DNA from 2 places in the Ureibacillus sp. FSL W8-0352 genome. Region 2 is predicted to be linked to the other one. Evidence: predicted binding sites of a transcription regulator. Region 2 holds the regulator's gene; the other holds the start of a gene.
The links. Region 2 encodes LexA, which represses DNA repair genes until DNA is damaged. Its sites were predicted from a motif close to CGAACATATGTTCG; they were not measured.

Region 1: parE (DNA topoisomerase IV subunit B) is a predicted target of LexA. The motif match lies at 4,765-4,778, and genes of this name have one in related genera.

What each region holds. Positions count from the first base shown of each region.
Region 1 is NZ_JBBOQT010000001.1:788,434-805,102, forward strand. It holds gene NST98_RS03975 (DMT family transporter) at 1-362, shown strand, start outside; gene NST98_RS03980 (hypothetical protein) at 472-630, shown strand; gene NST98_RS03985 (hypothetical protein) at 650-793, shown strand; gene NST98_RS03990 (VanW family protein) at 1,036-1,962, shown strand; gene tlp (small acid-soluble spore protein Tlp) at 2,037-2,270, shown strand; gene NST98_RS04000 (hypothetical protein) at 2,417-2,785, shown strand; gene NST98_RS04005 (hypothetical protein) at 2,861-3,004, opposite strand; gene NST98_RS04010 (HesB/YadR/YfhF family protein) at 3,465-3,755, opposite strand; gene plsY (glycerol-3-phosphate 1-O-acyltransferase PlsY) at 3,781-4,383, opposite strand; gene parE (DNA topoisomerase IV subunit B) at 4,797-6,770, shown strand; gene parC (DNA topoisomerase IV subunit A) at 6,770-9,220, shown strand; gene NST98_RS04030 (DMT family transporter) at 9,336-10,238, shown strand; gene NST98_RS04035 (solute symporter family protein) at 10,667-12,211, opposite strand; gene NST98_RS04040 (DUF485 domain-containing protein) at 12,208-12,534, opposite strand; gene NST98_RS04045 (helix-turn-helix transcriptional regulator) at 13,719-14,087, opposite strand; gene NST98_RS04050 (HAD-IIB family hydrolase) at 14,367-15,116, opposite strand; gene NST98_RS04055 (hypothetical protein) at 15,339-15,533, opposite strand; gene NST98_RS04060 (hypothetical protein) at 16,335-16,669, shown strand, end outside.
Region 2 is NZ_JBBOQT010000001.1:246,428-263,096, forward strand. It holds gene NST98_RS01235 (PilW family protein) at 1-36, opposite strand, end outside; gene NST98_RS01240 (type IV pilus modification PilV family protein) at 29-433, opposite strand; gene NST98_RS01245 (hypothetical protein) at 1,318-1,776, opposite strand; gene NST98_RS01250 (VanW family protein) at 2,268-3,602, shown strand; gene NST98_RS01255 (GspE/PulE family protein) at 3,618-5,285, shown strand; gene NST98_RS01260 (type IV pilus twitching motility protein PilT) at 5,299-6,342, shown strand; gene NST98_RS01265 (type II secretion system F family protein) at 6,339-7,547, shown strand; gene NST98_RS01270 (prepilin-type N-terminal cleavage/methylation domain-containing protein) at 7,660-8,106, shown strand; gene pilM (type IV pilus biogenesis protein PilM) at 8,225-9,202, shown strand; gene NST98_RS01280 (hypothetical protein) at 9,199-9,786, shown strand; gene NST98_RS01285 (potassium transporter) at 9,783-10,472, shown strand; gene NST98_RS01290 (prepilin peptidase) at 10,501-11,256, shown strand; gene NST98_RS01295 (hypothetical protein) at 11,352-11,639, shown strand; gene NST98_RS01300 (hypothetical protein) at 12,001-12,246, shown strand; gene NST98_RS01305 (gamma-glutamyl-gamma-aminobutyrate hydrolase family protein) at 12,608-13,312, shown strand; gene lexA (transcriptional repressor LexA) at 13,364-13,981, opposite strand; gene yneA (cell division suppressor protein YneA) at 14,149-14,490, shown strand; gene NST98_RS01320 (YneB family resolvase-like protein) at 14,477-15,133, shown strand; gene NST98_RS01325 (DUF896 domain-containing protein) at 15,200-15,430, shown strand; gene tkt (transketolase) at 15,560-16,669, shown strand, end outside.

The DNA.
Region 1 (16,669 bases), 540 kb from region 2:
GTGTTCTCGGTATATTGATGAAAGCATCTACATATTTGCACATTCAGCCACTCAACATGTTAATTTGCATGTACGGCGGAGGTACCGTCTATTTAATGATTAACAGCTTCATTCAAAAAGAGAAATGGCAGACACCGGAAGCAAAAATTGGTTTTGTGGTAGGAATAATTAGTGTAATTGGATATAGTTGTTATTTCTTTGCTTTACAAACGGGAATTGCAAGTATAGTATTTTCCATCGTATCATTAAGCTGCTTAGTCGTAGTTTGTGGAAGTTTTGTCGTATTTCATGAAAAACTAAAATTGTATCAAATCGTTGGGATAATCACGGCATTGATGGGCATTATCTTTACAAAGATATGATTCAGTGAGGGTCAAATGCGGCCCTCATTTTCATTTCTATGAACAATTGTTGCGACATTTCAATATATATAGCGGAAACAAGAAACAGTCAATATTACTAAAAGAGAGCTTGAATAGTTCGGGCATTTCTTCTCTTCGTATAAATGGTGAACAATACATATTTGCACATGCTCCTATTGAATCAGTTGGCTTTGGATTAATTTTAGAAACGCCGGAAAAAATTGTATTAAATGAAGCGAAAACGATTCAGCATACTACATCACATTAATGAAGTATTAAATAGCTCAATGCAAACATCAAGCAGCATTCAAGAAATTGCTTCTGCATCAGAACAGCAACATGGTACAATGCAAGAAATTGTTTCGGCAGCAAATGAATTAGCAAAAATGGCAGAAACATTAAACGAAACAGCGCAAAAATTTAAATTTTAAATAATTTTTCTAGTTTATTTACTTAGGGTGTCTAGAGAAATTTTTGACACCCTTACTTCTGCATAACAATTAACTTATATAAATCTCCCCTCCTCCGACAATCAATGCAAGTTTCCTTCGCTGCAAAATTAATCCGTACATGACAATCAACCATCCAAAATGATTTTTCAGACTGCTCATTTTTCGTGTACAAATAGGGAAACATAATTATAAAAATATTGATTAGGTTGTGTTGATAGTTGATGAAGAAGATATTTGTATTTTTCAGTTTATTAATGTTTCTGAACCAGCCTTTTGTGAATGCTTCCACGATTGATTTTCTTTTTTCTAATAATCAATCCATCAACATCGAGATAATTGATCCCGAATCAAAGGAGATAGTCCATTCCTTTCATCCGTATGATTATGACATCGAATTAGACTTAAATATCTTCAAAAGTGAAGTGGAACGATGGATTCATGAAATTGAACCATATTACTACAAAGAAATGTCCCTTGATCGAATTGATGAAGATGGTGAAATTATTAAAGGTTCCCCAAGAATTGAAGTCAATACTACACAGTTGTTAGAAGAAATATTAAGCCGCTCATTTACTGGTGGAAAGATTGAAATCCCATTAAAGATTACTGATAGCAACTATCGACTTACTGATGTTCCTCATTTAAAAGAAGTTGTACTCGCTTCCTTTACTACATTCTTTAATCCAAATAAAGCAGGGAGAAGTAAAAACATCGAGATTTCAGCTGCAGCTATTCATAACATCATTGTTGGCAGCGAAGATACATTTTCCTTTAATGCAGTCGTTGGACCTAGAGAAATTGCTTACGGTTATCAAATAGCACCTGAAATCGTGAATGGAAAATTGGTAATGGGGATTGGTGGAGGCATATGTCAAACTTCTTCCACATTATTTAATGCTGTTGATCAGCTTCCAATTAAAATCATCGAAAGACATCATCATTCCATGGATGTTGGATACGTTCCAAAAGGAAGAGATGCTACGGTTTCATTTGGAGGCTTAGACTTCCAATTCCAAAATACAACCGGAATCCCTTTTCTCATTCAAGGTTATTACAGACCTGGGGCGATTACCGTTGAAATCAGAACTTCAAAAGAATATGAGGAATTATTGAAAAATGAATTAATGGAATCGGAACCAAATTCTTAAGCAATCCCAGATGCATATTTCATATTATTCGATTCACACTAATACTGAATTTTTTGAAAGAGGAGGAGCATTCAATGGCAAATCGAAAACCGAATCCAGACAATCGTTCAAACAACGTAGAACGATTACAAACAATGGTGAAAAATACAATTAAAAATATTCATGAAGCAGAAGCAAGTATGGAATTTGCAGGTCCTGAAGAAAGAGAAAAAATTAGAGAAAAGAATGAGCGTCGCCGTAAAGCAATTGAAGGTTTCCGTGAAGAAATTAAAGATGAAGCTGCTGCTCGTAAAAGAGGAGAAGTATAAAATAGTGAGAAACTGGCCTTATGTCAGTTTCTTTTTTATTTGAATATGATTGCTTTTTTTAAACTAGATTTTATCCTATTTACATTTAATTTTGATAAAATAATGAAGTGGATAATAGTTAAGTATGTTGGGGAGGGTCATTGCATATGAATATGGTTGAAACGCTCGTAAATCAAAGCCGTAATGTAATGGATCTAATGAAACAATTAAAAAAAATTGCTTCAGTCAAAGGAAAAAAACGTACCGAATTAATTGAAAAATTTACTGCTAACCAGCATTCATTTAATGTTTATACATATGCAAGTGAGGAAGCGAGACAATCGCAACAAGTAGAAACTCTTAAAGTGAAATTAAATGAATTTAGTAGCCAATTTGATGCTGCACGCTATGAGATGGATGGAGAAGTAAATGAAGAGCAGGTAAACCTTTTATATAATGAAGTGTTAAATGCATATAACGAAATGGTAATAGCACTTGGATACGAAAAAGAAGTTATCGATATAAAAAAATTTTAAAATCGAGTAGGAGGGAGTGATTAGCTCCCGTCCTCTCACACCACCGTACGTACGGTTCCGTATACGGCGGTTCAATTAAGATAATTGACGCAAGTTTTCATAACTTCCGTGAATAGCTTGTCTTCTTATGCCAGTGGTCACTCCACCCTCCAAGAGGTCTCCCACGGGATTCACCGCTTCCTTCCTCAAGTGAGGTACTACGTTTTCTGTGTTCATCATGACTCACTGAATGCCAAGGGCTATTCTCTCTTAATTGTTCGGTCCTTCTTAGTAGTTCTAAACCAACTAATACTATGACCTCTGCTGACTTCTGACGGTTCAGCTACTTATCACTAAGTAGGTTATGAAGCGAACTTCACCTATCCGCCAGACCTCCCCGGGTAAGTACATGCACTTTCACACCATCTATCCGCCTCATTTACTCGATATGACCTTCGACAGAAAGAGCTTTGTTTTGTTACGCAAACTCACTCAATCATACCTAGCCTTATATGAGGTTCGTGTTCCTCGGACCGGTGTTTTGCCTCCAGCTTCCTTCAGATTCCGCGTCACCACGGACACCCTTGCGTTGAGCTAACCTCTACTTCTGTCTTCGGGGTTCGGGACTTACACCCTATAGTTCATGTACATGCCGGGCGCACGTAAAAAAGAAGTGGATTTTTTGATCCACTTCCTTTTTTTATTTTTTATAGTCGTAAATTAATTCATCCGTTTTTGAATCAATAGAAACATATAAGTCATGATTATTGAAAAACCATTCATCATCTTTTTCAACATAAAAATGGATGCCATCTACAACCGTTTCAACCCCGATATTATGAGGCTTTTCACGGTTCATTCCTAAAGAAAAAGCTTCATGGAAAGGGGAAGAACCACCGTAACGAGCGTAAAACCTTATGTATTCACCTGATTCTACTTCCATCTCTTCTTTGAACCAAGCCAACGCTTCATCCGAAATAATAATTTTCATTTACGCCAAATCCTTTCGAAAAACTTTATAACCACTTAACTTTCGGTTCCGTACCTTCTTTGATGCGTTTGATATTGGATTTATGTCGATAAAATATAAAAGTTGCTAAAATCAATACTAAGATAAATAATGCGAAATCACCAGTAAGTAACCAGTAAATAATGCTATAAATCACGGCTATGACAGATACAACCATTGACGATAAACTAACAATTTTCGTCAGTTTTAAACTGATGAAGAAGCCGATGATTAAAATTATAAAAAACGGCCATGAATAACCTAACAATACACCGCCTGATGTTGCCACAGCTTTTCCGCCACGAAAACCTGCAAAGATTGGGAACATATGTCCAACCGCGGCTATTGCTCCTAAAATAAGAGGATGTACCATCGTATCACTGAAAAACGGAAACATTGGTAGTATCGTTGCTACTGTACCTTTTAAAATATCCATGATGGTAACAACCATTCCAGCTTTTTTTCCTAATACGCGGAATGTATTTGTAGCACCTAAGTTACCGCTTCCATATTCTCGAATATCCGTTTTATAAAAGATTTTTCCAATCCATAATCCAGACGGAATCGAACCGATTAAATACGCACAAATGACTGCTATTACATTAATCATACCAAGATTCCTTTCAAAATAAACGTTTTACTATTAGCGATAATCATTTTACACTTTTTCTCTTATAAGAGAAAGGTCATTTTCGCTTTTTTCTATTATTCGCGAAAAAATATAGTACAGTGGAAGGAAATCATATGTGTAATCGTGAATCAAAGAAATGTCTTCATTTATTATATATGTTATCCTTTGTAAAATAAATAAAGCGATTGTGTTGGCAAGTATATTTATTAGGCAATCTTTTATTTTTAAGATGAAAACAGTACAAAGTACACTTTATGAAAAATTTTCTTTTTTCTTTTCAAAAATTTGTTAAAATGAAAAGGATGCTCGAATGTACTAGTGATTGACAGATGGAACGATTCTCTGTACGATTTGTGATATAGAACGGATGTTTGTATTTGGAGGGATTTAATTTGGCAATAAATCAAACAGGGATCACATATGATGCCGATGCCATTCAAGTATTAGAAGGTTTGGATGCTGTACGGAAACGTCCAGGGATGTATATTGGATCCACTGACAGCCGAGGTCTTCATCACTTAGTTTATGAAATTGTAGATAATGCAGTGGATGAAGCCCTTGCTGGATTTGGTTCACATATCATCGTCAAAATCCATAAAGATCATTCCATTAGCGTTCGAGACTACGGTCGTGGAATGCCAACAGGAATGCATAAATTAGGTAAACCAACACCTGAAATAATATTCACTGTGCTTCATGCTGGTGGAAAATTTGGTCAGGGTGGATATAAAACAAGCGGTGGTCTACACGGTGTGGGATCATCCGTTGTAAATGCTCTATCTAGGTTTCTTGAAGTAACGATTTATCGTGATGGTCAAATTCATCGCCAACGCTTTGAAAATGGTGGAAAACCGGTAACAACCCTTGAATTAATTGGGACGACAAAAGAAACTGGAACACTCGTTCACTTTTTACCGGATGATACGATATTTTCCACAATAAAATTTAATTATGATACATTAGCTGAACGATTACGAGAATCAGCTTTTCTCTTAAAAGGTTTGACAATTGAACTGATTGATGAAAGGGAAGAAGGAAAGCGGGAAGTATTTTGCTATGAAAACGGAATTCAAGCATTTGTTGAATATTTAAATGAAGAAAAAGATGTCATCCATCCAGTAAAATATGTGGAAGGCACTCATGATGATATAGAAGTAGAATTTGCCTTCCAATTTAATGATGGGTATTCCGAAACTATTCTTTCCTTCGTCAATAATGTTCGTACTCGAGATGGCGGTACTCATGAAACTGGTGCCAAGTCTGCATTAACTCGTATCTTTAATGAGTACGCACGAAAAGTCGGTTTATTAAAAGAAAAAGATAAAAACCTTGAAGGTACCGATATAAGAGAGGGACTTTCCGCCATCATTTCCGTTCGAATTCCAGAAAGGTTATTACAATTTGAGGGCCAAACAAAAAGTAAACTTGGAACTCCCGAAGCCCGCACTGCTGTAGAATCTGTTTTATCAGAAAAATTGTTATATATTTTAGAAGAAAATGCAGAATTATCCGCATCTCTTGTTCGGAAAGCAATTCGAGCTGGACAGGCGAGGGAAGCAGCGAGAAAAGCTAGGGAAGAAGCACGAAACGGTAAAAAGGGCAAAAAAGCTAAAACAATTCTTTCTGGGAAGTTAACACCTGCCCAATCTCGCAATCCCGAAAAAAATGAATTATACCTCGTGGAAGGTGATTCTGCAGGGGGATCTGCAAAACAAGGTCGCGATCGCAGGTTCCAAGCGATATTGCCACTCCGCGGTAAAGTTATTAATACAGAAAAAGCAAAACTTACGGACATTATGAAAAATGAGGAGATTGCTACCATTATTCATACAATCGGAGCCGGAGTAGGTCCTGACTTTAATTTAGAGGATGCGGCTTACGATAAAATTATTATAATGACCGATGCAGATACTGACGGTGCCCATATCCAAGTTCTTCTACTAACATTTTTCTATCGTTACATGCGCCCATTAATTGAAGCTGGAAAAGTCTATTTAGCTTTACCACCGCTTTACAAAGTGTCAAAAGGCAGTGGTAAAAACGAAGTTGTTGAATATGCTTGGACTGAAAATGAATTACAAGAAAAAATTAAAAAAGTAGGGAAGGGCTATGTTATCCAACGCTATAAAGGTCTTGGCGAAATGAATGCGGACCAATTATGGGATACGACGATGAATCCTGAAACGAGAACACTGATTCGTGTAACGATTGAAGATGGCGCCCGTGCAGAACGTCGCGTTACAACTTTAATGGGTGATAAAGTCGAACCTCGCCGTAAATGGATAGAATCAAATGTTGATTTTGGTATGGAAGAAGATACAAATACTTTAGTAACCGATTTCATCCAACATAAGGAGGAAGAATAATGGCGTCAACCGAACGATTTCATGAATTAACTTTAGAAGACGTGATTGGCGATCGTTTTAGTCGCTACAGTAAATACATTATTCAAGACCGAGCGATTCCCGACGCTCGAGATGGATTAAAACCTGTGCAACGTAGAATTCTTTATGCGATGTATAGGGAAGGGAACACCCATGAAAAACCATTCCGAAAATCTGCGAAAACAGTCGGTAATGTTATTGGTAACTACCATCCTCATGGGGATTCATCCGTATATGAAGCAATGGTACGACTTAGCCAAGATTGGAAAGCTCGCTATCCGTTAATTGAAATGCATGGAAATAACGGTTCGGTTGATGGTGACCCCCCAGCAGCAATGCGTTATACGGAAGCGCGCCTTTCCGTTGTAGCTGCAGAAATGCTAAAAGATATTGATAAACAAACAGTCGATTTCGTTCCAAACTTTGATGACCAAGACACTGAACCGACTGTGCTTCCTGCTAAACTTCCTAACTTACTTGTAAACGGTGCTACTGGTATTTCTGCAGGTTACGCAACAGATATACCACCTCACAACTTGTCAGAAGTATTAGATGGAATATTGATGCGTCTAGACCATCCAAATTGTACTGTAGATGATTTAATGACAGTTATAAAGGGGCCTGATTTTCCTACTGGTGCAATCATAGAAGGGATTGATGGCATTAAAAAAGCCTATGAAACAGGCAAAGGAAAAATTATTATTCGCTCCAAAGCAACAATAGAACCCATAAAAGGTGGAAAAGAGCAAATTGTCATCACTGAAATCCCTTATGATGTGAATAAAGCACAACTTGTAAAGAAAATTGATGAAATGCGTTTTGATAAGCGTTTAGAGGGGATTGCTGACATTCGAGATGAATCCGACCGAACAGCAGGACTCCGAATTGTCATTGAATTAAAGAAAGATATTGATGGAGAAGCCATTTTAAACTATCTATATAAAAACACAGACTTACAAATCACATATAACTTTAATATGATTGCTATTCATAATCGGCGTCCAACAATGATGACACTTCCATTAATGCTAGATGCATATATCGATCATCAAAAGGATGTTGTAACAAGAAGGACGAAATTTGACCTTCAAAAAGCAAAAGATCGATTACATATCGTTGAAGGTTTGATAAAAGCTTTATCCATTTTAGATGACGTCATTCAAACAATTCGTTCTTCTAAAGATAAACGAGATGCAAAAAACAATTTGCAATCGAAATTCCAATTTACTGAAGCACAAGCAGAAGCAATTGTTAACTTGCAATTATATCGTTTAACAAATACAGATATAACGCAGCTCCAAAAAGAGCATGAAGAATTACAAAAAACAACAGAAAAACTATCGAAAATATTAAGTAGTGAAAAAGAATTAATTAAGGTCATTAAAAAAGAAATCCAAGAATTGCGTAAAAAGTTTGACGAGCCTCGACGTTCCACTATCCAAGCTGAAATTAAAGAAATCAAATTGTCTCTAGACGTTTTAGTGCCAAGCGAAGATGTTGTCGTGACTGTTACAAAAGATGGTTATGTAAAACGGACAAGTCTACGATCTTATGCAGCGTCAAGCCCGGAAGATATTGCAATGAAAGAATCGGATTATTTACTATTTGAAGAGACATTGAATACTCAACATTACCTATTAATTTTCACGAATAAAGGTAACTACATTTATCAACCAGTTCATGAATTGCCGGATATTCGTTGGAAAGACTTAGGTCAACATATTTCAAGTATTGTTCCGATTGAAGAAGGCGAAAAAGTAATAGGTGCTATTGGCGTTGAAAACTTTGATGATGAAAACTTACATGTATTAACGGCATCAAAACAAGGACAAGTGAAGCGTTCGAGTCTAGCTGAATATCAAGTATCTCGATACTCCAAACCAATTAAGTCAATGAACCTAAAAAATGACGATGAAATGATTTATGCAAACCTTGTATCTTCCGATAAGGATGTTATCCTAACATCATATTTAAGCTATACAGTACGATTTAACATGGAAGAAATACCGATTACGGGTGTCAAAACAGGTGGGGTTAAAGGCATCAATTTAAAAGATGATGATCTATTAGCCGCAGTTAATGTAATTGAAAAAGATGCTAAACAAGATGTACTTGTCGTTACCCATCGAGGTGCAATCAAACGGATGAGTATTTCCGAAATCGAACGAACAGGCCGAGCTAAACGTGGTCTTGTCATATTGAAAGAATTAAAAACAAATCCTCACCGTATCTTTAACGTTTTGGTTGTTAATGAAGAAGATTCGGTACTTGTAGCAACGAAAAAACAAGTACAAGAGAAATTTGCAATTTCTGAACTCACTAAAGCAGATCGTTATTCAAATGGTTCATTGAAATTCGATATAAACAACGACGGTGAATTATTATTTGTAAAAATTCTCAAACCTATTCAAGAAATCATAAAGGATTTATAATTAATAAGAACATAATATTGTGGATGACTCTATTATGGAGTTGTCCACTTTTAAATTGAAAAAAATTCGAAAACGGTTTACTATTGTTATCATCGTTTATTTTGGGGGAATCATTATGGGGAAATTAGTGTTATCCATTGAACATCGTTCGAAAGGAATGGCGTTAGTAATTCTTGCTGCATTGTTTTGGGGAATATCCGGTACTGTTTCCCAATATATGTTTCAACATTTACATATCAACACAGAATGGTTTACAACTGTTCGGTTACTACTTGCTGGATTGTTATTATTAATCATTGCTTATAATAAAGAAGGAAAACATATTTTTGACATATGGAAACAAAAAAATGACGCCATTCCATTAGTCATTTTCGGAATATTTGGTATGATCGGTGTTCAATATACATATTTAGCTGCTATCAAACACGGAAACGCGGCAACAGCAACGGTTTTACAATACTTAGGTCCAGGATTAGTGACAATGTATTATCTTATTATTGCCAAACGTCTACCAACATTAAAAGAACTGATTGCAGTTTTTTCAGCACTTTTTGGAACTTTTTTGCTTGTCACACACGGAAACTTTCAAACATTAACGATTTCAAAAGAAGCTTTTTTATGGGGGATTCTGTCCGCCCTTGGTTTAGCATTTTACACGATTTATCCAATTAAATTATTAAAAAAATGGGGATCCTTTATTACCATTGGCTGGGGAATGTTAATAGGGGGAATCGTTTTTAGCATTATAAGAGCTCCTTGGCAATTTGAAGGGCAATGGCATATTGAGGCAAACTTTGCTTTCTTATTTGTCGTTGTTTGTGGAACCGTTCTTTCATTTTATTTTTATTTAGATAGCTTAAAATATTTAAGCGCCTCGGAAACAAGTTTACTAGCTTGTTTCGAACCATTATCCGCAACATTAACATCAGTAGCATTCTTAGGGGTTGCTTTTGGATGGATTGATTGGATTGGATCGTTATGCATTTTACTAACAATAGTTATTTTATCGAGAGAGTAGGGAAGGGAACCATCGAATTGAATAAAATGATAAAAAGAGGAAAGCTCATCTGCCTTCCTCTTTTTGTTTTGAGTAAAATGCATTGTTTATTTTTCTAATGATTTTGTTGTTAAAAGCCTTTTTATTGGCTTATTTCACCAACATATGTGGCTGGATAAGTTGCTTCATCAAATTTATATGGTAGTTTTCTTCAACATTACATCCTCCAAACCCGTCATGTTCCACTGCATACCAATTAAAGTTATTAAAGCTTTATGTGACAGATTTGTGATATATACCATCTAGCAATAAAAAAATAAAAATATTTCTACTATAATAAGAATTAAATAGAAAATAACAATTGGAGAAAAGAGTAGGGGAGTAATGGGGAAAAGATATGCAATTAAAAAATCCTTGAGTTATGAAACTCAAGGATCAAAGGGTTAGTATTAGTGAGAGACTTTATTAACGGAAATACCAGTTTGTGCGCGAACTTCAACTTCGCTATATTTTGCATAATCAGTTTCTTTAGATAAAATAGTTCCAATCCAACCGCAAATGAAACCAACTGGAACAGAAATAATTGCTGGGTTTGTTAAAGATACTAATGGCGTACCTACGAAAATCGCTTTACCTGGTTCTGGATTCCATACGTTTGGTGAAACTGCCACAAGAACTAAAGCAGTAATTAATCCACCAATGATAGCCCATACAGCACCATTAGAATTGAATCGTTTCCAGTAAATTGTGTAAATGATTACTGGTAAATTAGCAGATGCAGCAATACAGAATGCTAATGATACCAAGAACGCAACGTTAAGCGTTTGAGCTCCTAATGCAAGTAAAATAGAAATAACGGAAATGACTAATGAACCAATACGAGCAGCAATAACTTGCTCTTTTTCAGTAATTTTGCCTTTTTTAACAATCTGACCATAAATGTCATGAGATAGGGCAGAAGCACCTGAAAGTACTAGACCTGCAACTACCGCTAAAATTGTTGCAAAGGCAACAGCTGAAACGAATGAGAATAAAATATCTCCACCTAATGCTTCAGCAAGTAATGGTGCAGCCATGTTACCAGCAGGGTTTGCAGCAACAATAGTTTCTTTACCAACGAATGCAGCTGCTCCAAATCCTAAGAAGATAGTTAATACATAGAAAATACCAACGATCCAAGTAGCCCAAATTACTGAAGAACGTGCAGTTTGAGCATCTTTAACTGTGAAGAATCGCATTAAAATGTGTGGAAGACCAGCAGTACCTAATACTAATGCTAATAATGTAGAAATTGTATTAATACCGCTCTTATAAAGCATACCAGGATTTAAATAAGCTTCACCTGCTTCGGTAGCAGTAGCCATTTCAGAGAACATTCTAATAATGCTGAAATCAAATTTCCATAAAACTAAAAGTGAAATAATTGCAGTACCAAACATTAATAGAACAGCTTTAATAATTTGTACCCAAGATGTAGCAGTCATTCCTCCGAACAATACATAGATTGTCATCATGACGCCAACGATTAATACAGAAACCCAATAAGGAATACCGAATAATAATTGAATAAGTGCACCTGCACCAACAAGCTGTGCAATCATGTAGAACAATACGATAACAATTGTACTTAATGCAGCTGCTCCACGAACTTTTGCCATATCGAAACGAGCAGTAATCATGTCTGCTAAAGTGAATTTACCTAGATTTCGTAAAGGCTCAGCAACAATATATAATACAACTAAATAAGCTACTAAATAACCGATGGAGAAGTAGAAACCATCATATCCATATAAAGCAACGGAACCTGCAATCCCTAAGAATGATGCAGCAGATAAATAATCCCCCGAGATAGCTAGTCCGTTTTGCCAACCTTTAAGGCCGCCGCCAGCAGTATAGAATTCACTTGCAGTGCTGGTTCTTTTAGAAGCCCAATAAGTAATATACAAAGTAACAGCAACGATAGCTAAGAACATGACTATAGAAGTAAGACTCATTGACCAGCACCTCTTTCGTATTCATCAATAATTTCTCTTGCTTCTTTGTCAAATTTGTTCGCTCTTCCCACATAGAAGTGTGCCAGTCCCCAAACCATTATAAAGAGACCAAATGAATAGAACCATACCCACGTAATTTCTCCAATTGCTTTTTGATGCAAAATTTCTGTGTACGATGTTAAAACTGGAAGAAGCATGTATAAGACAAAGAAAATTACTGCCATCGTCCAGAGAAATGAGTTTTTCTTTCTAGATAACTGTCTGAACGATTCCATTTTGGCGATTCTTTCGTAATCAATTTGCTTTCCGCTATCTTTCGCCATAAACATACCCCCTTATTTTTGATTTTTTTTGCTGCTTTGTGTGCGCAAAATTCTTTTTTAAGAATTTTACAATTTTAATTTTATTTAACAGTTCAAAAAATTGCAACAACTTTTTTCTATAAATATTCCAATTTTTTTTAGTAAAAAACAAGATTAAAAGAGAAATTTTTTTCAAAAGTTAAGAAATACGCAGTATGTTAGAACTATTTATTTGACAATTAATTTACATATTTTCGGGATATTATAACAATGAAGGATAATGAAAAAAACAAAAAATAGAAAAAAGGGAAAAAAAGTTAGGAACAATGACCGAAGAAATTGGTGTGAATAGAAGTTAATAATTATTGAAGGAATAACAATTATAGGAAAGTACAAGATCAACATATGTGAAATAATGATGATCCTATAAATAGTTATGTATAACTGAAACATTTTATTAATTTAACAGTTCATATTATTAAATTTTTATTAATTTAAACTAATAAATCGGTAAAATAAATACAGTTATTTCAATTCTGTCTCACTATTACAAGTATTCTTATATTTTGAGATTTAACTTCCGATAATATATATTATGTAAACTAAAAAACAGAAATAAAAAATTAGTTTATTTTCATTCCATAAAATATGAATTCTTTCCCACCCATTGAATAATCAATAAATGGTTGAGTATCAATTTGTTGGTTTCAAAAGATTAAGACGGATGATTAATTGTTTATCAAAAGTTTTATTTAATTTGACTTTCCACATGTATTTTTGCCAGTATTTTTCTACTTAATTGATTTACACACGAATCACCCTCAATAACACTTTACTTTTGATATTTTAATCCAATTAACCGTAAATATAAGTGATTTCCCAACATCAATCTTTACTTATCAAAACTAAAATTGATATGTTTGGCCACCTATATATTATAAGTAGAAAATTTATTATCTCGAGAGAAATGCTACTGAGGTTTTGATCGTTCCAGTGGCAGCAAAAATATACTCCATCTCCATATTATATTTCGTTATAAATTGCTCTCGCTTTTTTCAGCAAACACTATTATATACCGTTGTTCCGTATGTCATAAATAATTCTAAAATCAGACATTTCATTCATCGGAGATTTGCTTGGACTAAAATAAGTAATAGAGGATGGGTTATCAAATAATACATAATGTAAGATACAGATTTTTCTATTTAACCTCTCTTCTGGGAATAATTATCTTTTAGAGCCCTATTTAGTAGTGCAATTGAACGGTCGATATCAGCTTTAATCGTATCTTTATAGGCTTTTACCTTCTCTTTGTCTCCCAGCCTATAAATATAAATCGTCTGCATTTCTGTTCCTTCTTTTGTTATTGGCTCCCTAACAACATAGCCCTCTTTTAACAACTCATGCAAGGACTTATAAATTTCAGATTTTGTTGGTTTATAACCGAGATCTTTAAAATGATTTTGTAATTCTTCTAATATTTGAAGTCCATAAAGTCTTCCCTTCTCTGCTGCATGAAGCATATAAAGTTTTAAGTAAGCTCTTTGTTTAATGACAAATGTACTTTTCCCCATTTTATCCCTCCATAATAGCTGTACGTGTTTTTACTAGATTTTAATAAATTGTTCGGAGCGAGTGTTTTCAATAAATAAAGGATTTTTTAGAACCATCCTCTATAAGAATATAATAAACGAGTTTATTGATAAAAGTAATATGGCCTGACGAACTTTTTGTCAGGCCAAACCACTTATGATATGATTTTAAAATTTCTCTCCAGGTCGAAATTTATTGCTTTATAAGCATCAAATGGCTACTAAAAATTGCTTTTCAAACGCACTTCAATTGTTCAGTTATCATAATAATGAGAGGATTTTATCTGAGATTGCTTGTTCAACATCGCCGCGCATCGATAAACTTTCCTTCGCAAAAGGTGCTAGTTGTTCGTTTGAACCAATCATCACGTTATGGAATGCATGTTCAAACATCGATATATCATTTGCATCATTCCCGAATGCAATATATGTATTTTCCTCAATTCCCAATGACTTTAAAGCACTTCCTTTATGAATCCCCTTTGGACTAATATCTATTACATCTTCATTGTGATGTCTATGTACAAAAACTTCAAGTTTTAAGACCTGTTCAGATAATTTATCCATATCATTAGCTGTTAATAATAATACTTTTACAATTTTATCAAGAGAATCTATATTTACTTGTTTAGCTAATTTTCCTGGATCAATATTATGAAAAATTGGGTGTGTTTTCGGTCCAGTATAAGCATAATTCCATTCCCCATCAATCAAATAAGTAGCTTGATACAGATTAATCAGTTCTTTTAATTCTTCCACTACCTTCTTTGGAAATGTGTGACTTTTTATCACTTTTCCCTCTTTCCATATTAATGAACCATTTCCGCCTATCATTGTCAGATCATGAAATTCTTTATCTATTACAGGCAGCATATCACGAATGGGGCGCGCTGAAGCAAAAATGATTTCATGCCCTTCTTCCCTCAACTTTTTTAACGATTGAAGAATTGTTTTTGATATCGGTTGCCCATTAAACACAATCGTCCCATCTAAATCGAACACATATATCAATGAACTCACCTTTTCTATGGAATAATACCATTTTAATGGTAGACTAAAATAGAGTACTTGTAAATAAATCACAACAACATCTTTTTTTATGTCATATACACTGCTTTTGACGCTCTATAGTTCAAATCAAAATACGCTAGTTACAGAAACTGTGTAACTAGCGCTCGACAAATTGAGGTCGCCTACATATTGCATTGAGACGCCCTTTATATTTTAACTAGATTATGCTCTAGCAATTGTTAAGTTAGTAGTATCTGTACTTAATAATCTTGTTGCTCCGCTAATGAAAGTTACCCAAACTAAGAAATTATCTTGGAATGCAATGAAGATTCCTTGTTGGTTTGAAAAACCATTGCCTCCTACCAAAATAGTGTCACCGAATTCTAATCCTAAATTGTTAAAGTGTTTTTCCATCACTTCATTCACCTCCATTCTTGAAGTTACTATAATAAATGCAAGTTTTAATAATTGATTTGAGTCATATGTACTAGAAATGAAGGAAAAAATTTCACATTTTTATAGAAAATCATCTAACGTAAATCTCCTTCTACAAATGCCTATTCCTATTAAATAAAAATAATAACAACAGGCAAAATAACAGTAATTAGACAATCACTAACTTCCTGTATTATCTAAAATTTTTATATAATCCTTCAAATTTAATTGGAGTAACCATATCATTTTCACGTGCTAGTCCTTCCCCTTCCCCACTTCCCTTTTACCAACTCGAAAATATTTTCTTCAGCAATGAAAAGACTATCAATATTATTTAGGATGAATTTCCTCTACCTTAATTTTTTGATCTGCCCACTTGAGTTATATTGCCTCTCTTACAAATTTCGAGGAAAATTATTCTGTTACAAAACTAGCAACCTGGTTTTTCTAATCATATTTGCTGTTCCATTAAAAAACATTTTTATAGAAGTTCTATTTTGAATAAAAAAATCATCCAAACTTTCGTGGATGATTTTTTTTATAAATGATCATTTTTTACTTAATTATTGTTCATGTTCAATCAAAGAAAATGAAGAATTTGTTAAAATTAATAAAATTAAATGCAAATTATTCATGATTATGATATAACTTTCATAAACTTTACAAGATAGTCTATTAGTACATATACATGGAAATACTGTTGTTTTTTCCATCAATTTATTCAAACAATTTATTCTACGTTATTATTCCTAAAAGGGTATAATAACAATATGGAGGTCGAGCATGCTTAAAATTAAAAAAATCGAATTTATTAAAGCAGTATATGATGAATCTTTATCTCATAATATTTTTTCTATTGCTAACATCTATTTTTCAAATTATCCGCCCATTCTAGGCGCGTTAATATATTGGAAGAAAAATAATTCGCGGTCTGAATTTACTCGTGAAGGAGAATATAAATTTTATTACAATCTTGATGATATTACTTATTTTGCTGCTGTAAAATTTCCAAAAGATACGAAGTTAACGAGAGATCAAAAACAAGAATTATCTTATATTTTATTAGACGAAAGAGGTTCCATCGGGACATATACCATCAAAACTCATCCAAGCCGTCG
Region 2 (16,669 bases):
TAGCTCAACTAAAGTGAGACCTCTTTGATTATTCATATATTACGTACCCCTCTACAGTACTTTTTTTACCGTTATATTCGACAGTAACAATAACGTTAATTAATTTGTTGTTTTTTTCATTGTTATTTTGTGTTGCAATAATTTCGAGGTCGTAAGTATCGCCGCCCGAATATATTTCTTTTGTTTTTCGAATAGTTTGATTATAATTTACCGAATGATCTACTGGGGGTAAATTACCGGTTTCAAAAGGAGATAACTTTATTCTTTCAAGTTCTGCTTCAGCTAAATTGATAGCAATTAACTTGTCATTATTGTAATTAGCAGTATTAAACGAAGAAATGAATAATGAATAAAAGCTAAGTAAAGCGATTGTAATTAAAACAATTGATGCGACAGCTTCAACTAACGAAAAACCTTGATTATTCTTAATCATATTAAAAATTTTTAAATACAATTTCTTCACCTACCTGTCATAACAACAAAAAATGTCTTTGATGAATAGAGATTGATCAATGAAAAACGAATGCATAAAGTATGGATTTGAGTAGCAGTGATTATTATTTATTGAATGAATGATCCCAAATATTGAAGAAATCTTTTTCATTGTATTTTATGAGTAAACTTTCAGATTTGATGAAATAGTAGTAATAAAGACATATTTTAAATAGAATAGATTTAAGATTAATTATTAATATAATACAAATGTAATAGGTGGTTGAAAATAGGTATAAAGTGCATAAAAATGCTATGAACTCCCATTAATGACTTAGGAATTAGTAATAATTTCTTTTGGAGTGTAGGTCGTTCCACTTCTTTTTTTTACATTTTTAATATCCAGTTTGTTTGCAACAATAAATGTCATTGTGTGTAATAAAACAATATATTTTCTCGTTAAGGGATGAGTAGTAAAATTTTCTTATTCAATATCATTATATGTGAAGGATAAATGAAGAAAATTACATTTCTATTGAAATATTGACAATAAAGTGATTTTTTCTGCTCACTCATTAGAGATCCTTAAAATGTTTATATTAATATTGAATCAATCCAATAAAAAAGGGGGCGTCTGAAAAGTCATTTCAAGACGCCCCCTTTGCGGCTGTCGCACAAGCTTTCGCCGCAGATAAATTGCGGCTGTCGCACATGCTTAGCCGTATATAAATTGCGGCTGTCGCACATGCTTTCGCCGCAGATAAATTGCGACGAGGAGGCGTGTTTGATGTGACCACTGCAGGAACAAAGTTTTTAAGAGAAGATTACTATAAGAAGTAAGGCTGTTCAGAAAGTGTTCGACTTTCTGGACAGCCCCCTTTTTTTTTATTCCTTTCCTTCCGCTTCCCATTTCAAAACATTTTCTTTTTCAACAATAAGTGCTCCGTTTTCTTTATCAAAAACTGAAACATAAACTCTTGTAAGATTTTCATATTCAGCATGTGGTTTCATTTTTAAAATAACGTAAAATTCATCATCTTCTTTATATTCTTTTTCAAAGGTGAAGATGGCATATTCGCCTTCCTTTGGTTCGCGATAGCCAATCGATTGGATTGCTTCGAAACGCTTTTCAAATGGATATTGTTCCGCAACCGCATAGGCTTTATTAAGTTCCGCTTCTGCCACTCTTGTAGCCTCAGCTACCACTTCTTCAGAAAATTCGATATTTTGATCTTTAATTGTAAAATAAATCATTGCACCGCCTGAAATAAGGAAAAGTACACAAATCGTGATTGCTGTAACAACTAGCGATTTACCGCCTCTTTGGTTGAATAGATATTTCACTATAAGCACCTACTTATCATGTAGAATGAATTCTAATTTCAATGTAATGAAAAACGTTGAAAATTGCTATAGAAGATAGAGAATTGTGCTTTCATTGTCACAATCTATTGATGCTTTGATTTATCTTGCTTACAAAACATTATGGAATCGTAACATATTGTTTTTGTAACAAAAATGAACCATTTTTTACAAATCTTATATACATATAACAAAGGCGATCAAAAATATAATAATAGTAGAAGGGAACTATTATTTCTCAGGAATGGATATATATTATAAAATAAAAAATTTCCAGTAAAATGGATGATTTTTAGTCTATAAATTTATTGTACAAAAAATTTTAAAGATAATAGGTATAAAGAATCATGCTAAAAATTGTAAATTAATGTATCCTATTTTATATGAATTTGATTGGGGTATTTTTTACTAGGAGATATAGTAAATTATGATTAATATTGGCACAAAAAGTGCTGTGTAATGAGGTGGATACGTTGAAATATTTACAATCTCACAAAGCATTCACCTTCATCCTAGTGATTGTTGCAATGATTTGTATATTGATTCCGATGCAAACTTCATTAAAAGCTTTTGCGGACGGAAAACAAACAAACGGTTCTACGATTGGAGGAGTTAGCGTTTCTGGTCTAAAAGATGATGAAATAAAAGAAGTACTAGAAAGTGCAATTGTTGAATGGAAATCAGAACCAATTATCATACAGGGTGGCGGTGCGGAACTTTCAATTGATCCGCAAGAAATACAATTTGATATAGAACGGTCGATACAAAATTATCGAGATTTAACAGACAAGCCTTTTTTTCTATTTTGGACATCTGAAAAGGTCGTTCATATACCAATTCACATTTCAGATAGTGAAGTTGTAAAAAATCGAATTTCAAACATTTCCGTTTGGGATACAGAAGAAACATACAATCAAGTTGTTATGCAAGCTTCTTATTTAAAATCCCATGAAGTTGAGGCAACAGTCACAGATACGACGCAACTTGAAAATGAAAGAATCGCATTATCTATTGAACAAATTCCAACTGAGGCAAGAGGCGTACAAGTATTAGCGGAATCGTTGAACGATTACATATTAAAACCAAACGAACCATTCTCTCTATTAACCTATTTCGAGAATCTAACAGATGCGGCAAATATGGAAGGATTCAATTTCTTTGGCTCGCTGATTTACAATACCGTATTACAAGGGGAAGTTGATATTTTAGAGAGACATTCTCAAAAAGAAATTCCTACTTATTTGCAACCAGGAATGGACGTATATGTAGATGCATTTTTCGAAAAAGATTTGCAATTTGTCAATGTTTCTGAACATCCTTATCTATTTAAATCAACAGTCGAAGGTGACCAATTAAAAGTAGCGTTACATTCTACAGTAAAAGATGCAACTATTCACATTTCTGTTCATCAACAGACTATTAATCCTCGAATCATTAACCGCTATTCTAATGATTTACCAATGGGAACAACAAAGCTCATTCAAGAAGGAAAACAAGGGCTTCGAGTAACGGTTACGAGAACAATTTCGAAAAATGGGGACGAAAGAATACAAGAGATTAGTAGAGATTATTATCCTCCAAAAAATCGAATTGTTTTGAATTCAGCAAGACAACCAGTTTCTGAAGGCAGCGGCGTGATGGAAGAACAAGGTAATCAAGCAGGCTTTAATCTTGTGGAGAATGTGGATTTAGATGGTGATGGATTACCGGATTATGACGACCGTTACGAAGTCAAAAATCATCATTTCGAGGATGGGTTGCCTCCTGGAAGTTACTATGATAAAGGCGGAAATTTAGTAACTCCATAGAAAGGAGAGGGCAAAATGATTACGAAAAATCGGAAGCGATTAGGGGATCTGCTCGTTGAAGCAGGGGTTATATCAACTGAGCAACTTGAATACGCACTAAAAAATAAATCGAGCAACGAAAAATTAGGGGATTTCTTAATCCGAGAAAACTTTTTAACAGAGCAACAATTAATTGAAGTGCTTGAGTTTCAATTAGGTGTTCCGCATATAAACTTAAGCCAATATCGAATCGATCCAGAAGTACTTCAGTTAGTGCCTGCAGAGTTGGCAAAACGAGCACAAATTATGCCCATTCGCAGAGATAAAAATCGATTGTTTATCGCAATGGCAGACCCGATGGATTATTTTGCTATAGAAGAGGTTCGAATGGCAACTGGATGTCACATCGAGACGGGGATAGCTGCGAAAGATGATTTATACAGAACCATTGCGAAATATTATGATTTACAAGAATCGATGGATGCGGCGATGGCTGATTTAAATATCACCGCTCAAGAAACAGTAGATCAGCAAATCACCGATGACGATTCACCGATTGTTCGATTAGTAAACCAATTAATTTCCAATGCGGTATTGCAAAAGGCAAGTGATATTCACTTTGACCCGCAAGAAACGGAATTTCGGGTAAGGTACCGGATAGATGGTGTGCTCAGAACGGAGCGTTCCCTTCCAAAACATATGCAAAACATGGTGACAGCCCGCATTAAAATTATGGGGAATTTAAATATTACTGAGAATCGTATACCACAAGACGGCCGCATTAAAATGACCGTTAATTTCCGGCCGGTGGATATTCGCTTATCGACATTGCCGACGATTTACGGTGAAAAAATCGTTATGCGTATTCTCGATTTGAGCAATGCGGCTACAAGTATCGATAAATTAGGATTTAGTAAACAAAACGAACAATTATTCCGTAACATGATTTCAAGACCAAATGGCATCGTGTTAATCACCGGTCCAACCGGTTCAGGTAAATCGACGACATTGTATGCCGCTTTATCTGAACTGAACCAAGAAGGGGTAAACATTATTACCGTTGAAGATCCAGTGGAATATCGACTCGAGGGAATCAATCAAATTCAAGTAAAAGAAGAGGTTGGATTAACATTTGCGGCAGGGTTGCGATCCATCCTCCGTCAAGACCCAGATATTGTAATGATTGGGGAAATAAGGGATACCGAAACAGCAGAAATTGCAACTCGAGCGTCCCTTACTGGTCACTTAGTTTTAAGCACCCTTCATACTAATAGTGCCGTTGAATCGATTTCTCGACTTGAGGACATGGGAATAGAACCGTTTTTAATCGCTTCTTCTGTCGTAGGAGTTATTGCACAACGATTAGTAAGAAGGGTATGTCGCGACTGCGCAGAAACAGTATCTGCAACCCTTCGAGAAAAGGAAATCTTTTCTAGGGAAGGATTGCAAATTGATAAGGTGCTTCGAGGTCGAGGATGTCCCGCATGTAACCACACGGGATATAAAGGCCGAATTGCAATTCATGAAATCTTACCAATTAATCGTACGGTGAGAGATTACATTTTACAACGAAAAGGAATTCCAACCATCATGGACTACATGAAGCGGGAAGGCTATCGAACTTTACTTGGAGACGGATTTTTAAAGGTATTAAATGGCTTGACAACGACAGAAGAAGTACTACGCGTAGCAACGGTTGAATAGAAAGGGATATGCGATGGGATATTCAATCCAAGATTTACTACAAAAAACTTATGAATACAATGCTTCAGATTTACACATTACGGTTGGAACTCCACCAGTGTACCGAATTCACGGTCAATTAGAAAGGTTTGGAGATTCCGAGTTGACTGCTGAAGAGATTATTGACATGGTGAACGCTATTATTCCGGATAACAAATTAGAAGAATATCGTTCAAAAGGAGATGCAGATTTTAATTACGCTTTTAACGAAAATTTTCGATTCCGTGTCAATGCTTATCATCAACGAAATGCACCAGCATTAGCTTTTCGATTAATTCCAACGAAAATCCCGACCATTGAATCGCTCGGAATGCCGAAAGTGTTATATGATTTGGCGGATAAACCACAAGGACTTGTGCTCGTAACGGGGCCTACAGGTTCTGGTAAATCTTCTACGTTGGCAGCAATGATTCACCATATCAACGAAACGAAGGCAAAACACATCATTACGCTAGAAGACCCGATTGAATTTATTCATCAACATAATCAATCCATTGTCAATCAACGGGAAATTGGAATTGATGCAAAAGATTTTGCAACAGGACTAAGAGCTGCTCTTCGTCAAGACCCAGATGTCATTCTCGTTGGAGAAATGCGGGATTTAGAAACGATATCAACTGCAATTACTGCTGCAGAAACAGGGCATTTAGTGTTTGGTACACTTCATACATCCAGTGCACCGACAACGATTGATCGTATTATCGATGTGTTTCCACCACATCAGCAAAATCAAATTCGCAATCAACTTGCTAATGTGTTGCAAGGAATAATTTCCCAACGACTTTTCGTTCGAAAAGATAGAAGCGGCCGTGTAGCAGCAACCGAAATTCTTGTGGCTGTGCCGTCAGTGACAAATTTAATTCGCAACGAAAAGATTCACCAAATTCAAAATATCATGCAAACGAGCCGTGCACTAGGCATGCATACGTTGCAACATTCAATTCAAGAGTTGCTTTCAAGAGGCATCGTGTCGTTTGAGGAAGTGAAACCTTACATGAACGTTGGTGATTACCATTGACCATTTACAGGTATGTAGGAAGGACGAAAACAGGTCAAGTCATAAAAGGCAAAATCGATGCAACAAGTAAAAAAGCTGCGATTGCAAAACTTCGGGAGAAAGGCATCAACCCTCGGGAAGTCAATCAATCGTCGAGCATCCTTGACAAAGAGCTGAATTTCGGTGGGGGAAAAGTAAAAAACCAGGATTTCGTCATCTATTGCCGACAATTTGCTACGCTGATTCGCGCAGGTGTATCGATTGTTGATTCTACAAATATATTATCTCGCCAAACAAAGAGCAAGCCGTTAAAAAAAGCCTTGGAGATGGTGGAGGAGGATATTCGAACGGGGATTTCCTTCTCCGATGCGACAAAAAAACATTCGAAAGTGTTTCCCGAATTGTTTACTAACATGATCGCTTCCGCAGAAGTATCGGGGAATATGGATATTACTTTGGATAAATTGGCTACAACCTTCGAAAAGCAATACAACTTAAAGAAAAAGATTCAATCGACGATGACTTATCCGTTAATATTGCTTGTTTTAACTATTGCAGTAGCCATATTTATGATGGTCTTTATTGTTCCTTCATTTACTGAATCCTTTGAAAGCATGGGGGCAGAGTTGCCAACAGTTACCATCATCACCATCAAAATTAGCGATTGGTTACGAAATTTTTGGTGGGTAGTACTTGGTATTCTTGTAATCGCAATTGTGCTGTCTTATTTTCTTTATAAAAACAATAAAGTGTTTCACTATATGATGAATTATTTATTGTTGAAATTTCCAATATTTGGTCCACTATTGCAAAAATCTGTTATTGCACGGATGGTATCCACTTTGTCTTCATTGTTTAGTAGTGCAGTACCGATTTTGCAAAGTCTAACGATTGTAGAAAAAGTGGTCGGGAATCCGGTGATTTCACAAGTTGTAAGAGAAGCAAGAGATAGTCTTGAAAAAGGGAGTCCACTATCAGAACCTTTAGCGAAAAGTTGGTTATTTCCACCGCTTGTCACATCGATGATATCGATTGGAGAATCTACGGGTTCTCTCGATTATATGCTAGAAAAAGTTGCGGAATTTTATGAGGCAGAAGTGGAACGCAATGTGGATACGTTAAAGTCGTTAATTGAACCTATCATGATTCTATTTCTGGCAGTAATCGTAGGTGGAATCGTTGCAGCCATCTTCTTGCCGATGTTCAGCTTGTATGAACAAATGTAGGAAAATAGATTAATAGTTTCAGACTATTTTAAGGGGGTGAGGTTAACGGGTAAAAGTGTAGTCCGAACTAAGTCATAACGAGTTACATGCTAATCCTAAAGGAGGTTTTTATATGTTAAAATTATTGAAAAAACGTTTGAAAAATGAAAAAGGTTTAACGTTAGTCGAAGTGTTAGCAGTAGTTGTAATTTTAGCAATTGTTGCAGCAATTGCAATACCGGCTATCGGGAATATTATTAACAATAGTGAGATTAAATCCGCAAAAGCTGATGTTGCGAATGTATTATCAGCAGCTAATATTTATTTTGCTGATAAAGGAGAAACTAACGGTAAAACTGTAGGATATACTCAGTTAAAAGATTATGTTGATACGTGGGGAGTATTAGATGAAGTAAAGGAATCAGTTCAAGTAACTAAAGGTTCACCAAATTCATTATCTCTTTCAGATAACAAGACAATAACAGTTGCAGGCAAAACAGTAAAAATTTCAGGGGCAACAGTAGATAATTTAAAAATTGATAGCCCTGACCCTACTGATTCTTTTAGTTTTACAAAATAATTAAATAATTAATTCCCTATCAGACAACTAACCCATACTTGGTTAGTTGTCTCATTAGGCAATTAAATTTTAAATATCAGAAAAAATTTTACTAACTTACTTAAAAGGAGGCCTGCGTATGTTTAGTCGAAAGAAAAAATCTCATGTATCCATTGAAATCAATGATTACGTACTTCGCTCCCTTGTAATGAAGGGATCAGATCTATCGCAGGCGAAAGTAGTGGAGTTTGCCATTCCAGAAGGGGTAATTGAAGAATCTGACGTAAAAGATGAGTTGACTCTGTATGAACTCTTAAAAAAATACGCTCCCAAATGGGGTGGGAAAAACCAACATGTTCGTTTTCTCGTTCCGGATTCTTTCATTCTATTAAAATCTTTTGAACATCCGAATGATATTGAAGCAACTAAATTAAGAGAATACGCGGAAATGGAAATAGGTTACTCCATTCATCTTCCATTTGAAGAGCCCCTTATTGATGTGTTTGACCCGGAAGAAGGGGACGGCAAGGCGATGCTGTTTGCCGCAAGCTCTGAACAAGTGAATAAATACATACATTTATTTTTAGATATTTCGATGCATCCGGAAGCGGCGGATGTTCGGGCCCTTTGCAATTTGCGACTGCTCGAATCGCTGAACCTTTTGGATGACGAGAAAACATACTTACTGACCAATTGGCTGATTAATGAATTGTCCATTACCATTTATTCCAAAGGAAATGTGGAGTTCCAACGCTTCCAACCGATTGAAACGGATTTGAACGGTTGGAAAGCGGAACAAACGGACGAGCACCATCTCGATTTTTCGTACATTGGCGAATTTGAAGATTATCGCATGCTCATTTCAGACCAGGTGTTAGAGCTCGATCGCATCATGAATTTCTTCCGTTTCTCTTTAAATAAAGGAGAAAAGGGAGTCGATGAAATCATCGTCATGGGGGATAACCCCTATCTTGATGAAATTCATTCTTTTCTGCAACAAAGTTTTGATTTACCTATGCAATTAATTAATGATTCGTTTATTCAACAATATTATCCCGAATTGAAGGCAAAACATGCATCGTTAATGGGACTGGCCTTAAAGGAGGTTAAATCATGATCCCAGATATTAACCTGTTGCCGAGAGTCGATAAAAGGCAGTCCGCATCGAAAAATCTCTATATTCTCTTAACAATTGTTGTTTTACTTCTCGTTGCTTTTTTTGTGTTCCAATATTTTAAAATTCGAGGCGAAATTGCACATTTGCGAAGCGAAGAACAACAAGTGATTGCAGAGCGGAATCAATTGCAAGAAGAACTCGACAGCATGACCGTTAACACAGGTTCGTTAAAGCAATCCATTGAATTTGTTGAGACAATTTCGTATCCAGTTTCACCCATAATCGATGAAACGATTCGTTTGCAGACGGGACATTCTTATTTAAGGGAATATACATTTGACGCAAAGACAGCAGAGGTAACAATGGACTTTGAAACATTAAGCGACATAGCGAACTATTTGTCTCGACTAACAGGAAGCGCTTACTTCAAAGATGTGCAAGTGACTTCCATAGAACATTTTGATCCTAGTGATCTCGAGGAAGAGGATGACGCAACAAACTTCAACGAAATTCCTCGATATGAAGTAGTATTTACGCTCTTTATCGATCAACAATATTTAGCTGCTGGAGGTGTTGACAGATGAAATTAACAAGTGGCAAAAATTCATCCACCTTGTTGATTATTGCCCTCGTAGCAGCACTGTTATTTGCTGTATATTATTACGTTATTTTACCGAAAAAAGAGGAAGTCGCCTCACTCGAAACGTCCATTGCTTCGACTCGCTCTGAAATGACCACAATTCAACAACAAATTGAGGAGATTAATGCTAGTAAAAGCATTGACGAAACAACGCTTTTTGAAATGCGTCAGAAAGTTCCTGCTACAAGAAATTTAGATGATCTCATATTAAATATAGAAGAAACTCAATATGTATCGGGCACAAAAATTTTATCGGTTGATTTTAACAACTACGATACGCTTGTTTCTAATTCCGAGTTGGAAGACCCTAACGCTCCAACAGAAGACAGTGAAAATGTAGATGACTCTGGGGAAGAAACGTCTTCAAACGAAAGACCTGTTTCGACAATTGCAAAAGAATCTTTACCTCCAGAGTTAAAATTAATTACATTTGAAGTCAATGTGGAATCCCCAGATTTCCAGCATCTAGTCCATTTTATTAAAGAAATTGAAAAAATAGAACGTATTATGCATATTGATATTATCAATTTTTCTCTGCCTGGGGAAGAAAATGAATTCGCTGAGGATCCAGTGGATAGCATCGAAGCAACTGTTCAAGTGACAACCTTCTATTATGAAGGAGATGAATAGTCAATCGATTTTGTGAGGAGCGCTTTACATGGAAATTGTGTATGGAATTTTTTTCTTTCTATTTGGAATTGTGTTTGGGTCATTTTTTAACGTTGTAGGCCTAAGAATTCCTAAGAAAGAGTCAATCATTACTCCACCATCCCATTGTCCGAATTGTCAAAGGCGACTGACTGCGATTGATTTAGTTCCTGTATTTTCATACATATGGTTACGAGGAAAATGCCGGACGTGTGAAGCGAAGATTTCGCCGATTTATGTAGTTTCAGAGCTTGCAACAGGTTTACTGTTTACATTTAGTTATATACAGCTCGGATTGTCCATTGAATTGGCCATTGCGCTTTTCTTTATTTCATTATTAGTGATCATTGTCGTATCTGACCTAAAATATATGATTATTCCGGACAAAGTGCTTCTTTTCTTTTTACCATTGCTAATCTTAGGTCGCATTCTTTCGCCGATTGAACCGTGGTGGGATGCTTTTCTTGGTGCGGTGATAGGTTTTGGAATATTGCTTTTGATAGCGGTAATTTCAAAAGGAGGAATGGGTGGCGGCGACATTAAACTATTTTTCTTAATCGGTCTGGTTTTAGGGACTTTGAAAACCTTGCTAACTTTATTTTTAGCATCCGTCATCGGCATGATTGTCGGTATGATTGTGTTATCGGTGCGAAATCAAGGTCGCAAAACTCCTGTTCCATTTGGCCCGTCCATTGCATTGGCAGCGGTCATCGTGTATTTTTACGGCGATACAATCATCCGGTGGTATTGGTGGTTGTTTCATTAAAATTCATCAAGGAGAGTATCACCTATTTTGGGTGGTGCTTTTTTGTTTGGGTTAAAACAATAGTGTGTGAGGTTAGGTTTTGGAAGCTTGATAAGGTGGCAACTTGTGCGGATAGAGTACTTGCTTGTGCAGATAGAGTGTCTGCTTGTGTAGATAAAGTTGAAACATGTGCGAATAGAGTGTCTGCTTGTGTAGATAAGGTGGCAACTCGTGCGGATAAAGTACTTGCTTGTGCAGATAGAGTGTTCGCTCGTGTAGATAAAGTTGAAACATGTGCGAATAGGGTGTCTGCTTGTGTAGATAAGGAACCAACTTGTGCAGATAGAGTACCCGCTCGTGTAGATAAAGTTGAAACATGTGCGGATAGGTATCCGCTTGTGTAGATAGGGTACCAACATGTGCAGATAGAGTGTCTGCTTGTGTAGATAAAGTTGAAACATGTGCGAATAGAGTGTCCGCTTGTGTAGATAAGGAACCAACTTGTGCATATAGAGTACCCGCTTGTGTAGATAAAGTTGAAACATGTGCGAATAGGGTGTCTGCTTGTGTAGATAGGGTGGCAACTTGTGCGAATAGAGTGTCCGCTTGTGTAGATAAGGTGGCAACTCGTGCGGATAGGGTGTCTGCTTGTGTAGATAGGGTACCAACTTGTGCAGATAGAATGTCCGCTTGTGTAGATAAGGTGGCAACTCGTGCGGATAGGTATCCGCTTGTGTAGATAGGGTACCAACATGTGCAGATAGAGTGTCTGCTTGTGTAGATAAAGTTGAAACATGTGCGAATAGAGTGTCTGCTTGTGTAGATAAGGTGGCAACTCGTGCGGATAGGGTGTCTGCTTGTGTAGATAAGGTGGCAACTCGTGCGGATAAAGTACTTGCTTGTGCAGATAGAGTGTCCGCTCGTGTAGATAAAGTTGAAACATGTGCGAATAGGTATCCGCTTGTGTTGATAGGGTACCAACATGTGCAGATAGAGTACCCGCTTGTGTAGATAGAACAGCCACTTGTGCGAATAGAGTACTTGCTTGTGTAGATAGAACAGCCACTTGTGCGAATAAAGTGCAAATAATACCAACATGTGTGTATAAAAGGGGTGTCCACTTGAGCAGATAAAAAAAACAACATGTTTAGAGTGCCCACTAGTGTAGATAGAGTATTCTTGTGCGAAAAGGGTGCCCACTTGCGCAGATATGAAGTATCAGGAGCAAATAATTCGTTTCGCTTGTGTAAAGATTCACAATTATGCAAAGAGTCTCCTATAAAATGAATACTCAAAAAATACCAAAATATTCCTATACAATTCAAATATAATAAAATATATTACATAATATAATGGCAAGGGGGATGACTATATGAAACCAATTATAGGTATAACAATGGATTGGGAGGGGGGAACATATCGGGTAAATGATTCATACGTGCAAGCCGTTCTCAATGCAGGTGGAATTCCAATTTGCCTTCCTTATATTTCAGAAGAAGATGGAGAACAATTGATAAATAAAATCGATGGATTATTGCTCACAGGAGGAGGAGATATCAATCCCATTTTTTTTGGTGAAGAACCGCTTCCAAAATTGGGGAGAGTTGTAACAAAGCGTGACGAAAGGGAAATTCAATGGACAAAGATTGCACTTCAACGAAATATCCCGATTCTTGCAATTTGCCGTGGATTGCAAGTGTTAAACGTAGCGCTAGGTGGGACAATTATCCAAGATATTTACTCACAAAATGAAAAAGAAATTCTTCTGCATACCCAAAATTCTCATCGTTCCGAAACATCCCATTTTGTTCATCTTCAAGATAAGTGTAAATTGCAGCAAGTTGTAAGCTCCACAAAAATAGCAGTGAATTCCTTCCATCATCAAGCTGTAAAAGAAATTGCAGAAGACCTGACAATTGTCGGAGTGGCTAGCGACGGTATCGTGGAAGCGGTAGAACATAAAACTTCACCATTTTGCATCGGTGTTCAATGGCATCCAGAAGAGCTGGCTTTTAATGGTGAGGAAGGAGCAATAAAATTATTCAAAGCATTTGTTGCTGCTTGTACAAAAGAATAATAATGAAGAAAACTCGCATTCAGATGAATAGTTTGCGAGTTTTTCTAGTAATTAATGAAATTTTCTATATAAACCAACTACAATTCCTAAAATCGTGACATTATCGACAATGATTGGTTCCATAGAAGAGTTTTCAGGTTGTAAGCGGAAATAATTCTTTTCTTTATAAAATCGTTTCACAGTCGCTTCATTTTCTTCCGTCATGGCAACTACAATTTCTCCGTTGTTTGCAGTAGATGCCTTTTTCACAACGACGTAATCTCCATCTAAAATACCGGCTTCAATCATCGAATCTCCCATTACTTCTAGCATGAACAGCTGATCTTCACTTGTTCCGTATGTAGCAGGTAGCGGAAAATATTCTTCTATATTTTCAATCGCTGTAATTGGACTACCAGCAGTTACTCTACCGACTAATGGCACATGGACAACTGGCTGTTTTTGAACCACTTCGTCACTATCCAATATTTCTATTGCTCGAGGTTTAGTAGGATCTCTCCGAATATATCCTTTTTGTTCTAGGCGCGTAAGGTGACCGTGTACTGTTGAGCTAGAGGCAAGCCCAACTGCTTCACCTATTTCGCGAACGGATGGAGGATACCCTTTTGCTCGAACTTCCTCTTTTATAAATTCTAAAATATCCTTTTGTCTTTTTGATAATTTCTCCATGTTGGTCACCTCTAATGTGAATAGTTTTACATATTTTACATATAGTATAACAGCACATCTCGAACAATGCAAACACAAGTTCGAAAAACCTATTGACAAAAACGTACGTTCGTATTATATTAAGAACAGATATTCCGAACAAACATTCGAGAAAAGGGGAACGGAAAATGAGTTGGTTAGAGAAGAATCATTATATTAAAATTCTATCTATTGTAACATTACTCATTATTGCTTATATTTTCATTACAGATGATGGAGATATGACGTTTGAACAAATTACAATTAAAGAAGGCGATACGCTTTGGACATTAGCAGAGCGCTATAAAGGATATATGACGACGGAGGAATGGATTCGAACAGTAGCGAAGGAAAACAACATCAACGTTGATTATATCATTGCAGGTGAGACATTAATGATTCCTATTCCGAAAGATGCAATCTATATTGCGATGAATGAAGAAGAAATTCAATCAATAAAGGTAGCTGTAAAAGACAATGAAAGAAAATAAAGCGGTTATATATGCAAGGGTAAGCACTGAAAAAAACGAGCAAGAAACTTCATTAGAACGACAAAAAGAGGAACTCTCAATCTATGCCCAACAATTAGGGTTTCAAGTAGTCAATATTTTCGAAGATCAACATAGCGGATATGATGTAAACCGAGAAGGGTTGCTCGAAATGATGGATTATATTGTGGAACACAATATTGGAAGTGTTTTCGTTCAAGATGAAACGCGTTTAGGCCGTGGACATGCCCGCGTTGCAGTATTGCATTTGCTAAAAAAAAGCGATATAGAAATATTTTCTCTTAATGATGCCGGTCCATTAACAATGAATGAAATGGATACGATGCTGTTAGAAATTTTAGCTATTGTTGAAGAATATCAGCGGAAAATACATAATGCCAAAATAAAACGAGGAATGCGTCGAGCAGTGGAAAACGGATATCGCCCTGAACGGAATTTTAAAAATAAACATAAACGTGAAGGGAGAGAACGGATTGATGTTCCGATTGAAGAAGTTGTCAATTTACGGGAAAAGGGGTTAACATTCCAAGAAATTGCTTCAATTTTGAGAGGTTTAGGATATGAGGTAAGTAAAGCAACTGTTCATCGCAGATATATGGAATATAAAGAAAGACTCGAAGATTAATCTACTTGCACTTCGAGTCTTTTTTGCATATCCTTTTATGTATTGAAAAGGAAAGGTGTGAATGGAATGTTGTCTAAAGAAAAAATTGCCCGCATCAATGAATTGACGAGAAAAGCGAAGGAGGGCAAATTAACAGAAGAAGAAGCGAAAGAGCGCACAATGTTAAGGAAAGAATATTTAGAGGCTTTCCGTGAGTCATTTAGAAAGACGATTGAAAATGTGCAAGTATATGATATCGAAGGTAACGATGTCACACCGGATAAAATAAAACAGCTTCGCCGCAATAAATTAAATTAACGAGTTATAAGTATATTGCTATCTAAAGTAAAAAATATGACATTCCTAAAAATTAGATTGTTTTCTCTGTAAATGTTGTCTAAACTGAATACGGAACAAATATTTAGCACGAGAAAGGATGTCAATCATATGACGACTACAGCGGATTTACTCGCAATTAACGCAATCCGAACTTTATCAATTGACGCCATTGAAAAAGCGAACTCTGGGCATCCAGGTCTTCCAATGGGTGCAGCTCCAATGGCATACACATTATGGACGAAACAAATGCGCCATAATCCAAAAAACCCAAAATGGTTTAACCGCGACCGCTTTATTCTTTCCGCAGGACACGGTTCCATGTTATTATACAGCCTTCTCCATTTAGGTGGATATGGCTTAGATATGGAAGAAATCAAAAATTTCCGCCAATGGGGTTCAAAAACGCCTGGGCATCCTGAGTACGGTCACACAGTAGGGGTTGAAGCAACAACTGGCCCACTTGGACAAGGTATTGCAATGGCTGTTGGTATGGCGATGGCTGAACGTCACTTAGCAGCTATATACAATAAACCTAGTCATGAAATAGTAGATCATTATACTTTTGCTCTTTGCGGTGATGGAGATTTAATGGAAGGCGTTGCTGGCGAAGCTATTTCATTAGCAGGACATTTACAACTTGAAAAATTAATCTTACTGTACGATTCAAATGATATTTCATTAGACGGCGATCTTTCAAAAGCCTTCTCTGAAAACATTCAAAAGCGTTTTGAAGCTTGTGGATGGAACTATATTCGTGTAGAAGATGGCACAGATGTGGATGCAATTAATGACGCCATTGCACAAGCAAAGCAGTCAAAAGGGAAACCAACATTAATTGAAATAAAAACAGTAATTGGTTATGGTTCACCAAATAAATCTGGAAAATCCGATGTTCACGGTGCACCACTTGGAGCTGACGAAGTTCAGTTAACGAAGGAATTCTATGGCTGGAAGCACGAGCCGTTTGAAATTCCGGAAGAAGTGTATGAAACATTCAAAGCAGCTGCTGAAGTAAACGGTGTACAGGCTGAGGCAGAATGGAACGAGAAATTTGAAAACTATAAAAAGGAATATCCAGAATTAGCAGAGCAATTTATGAAAGCTATGAATAATGAACTTCCAGAAGATTTTGATGAAGAGATTCCTGCATATGAGCCTGGAAAATCTATTGCGACTCGTTCATCTTCTGGCGATGTAATTAATGCATTAGCGAAAAAA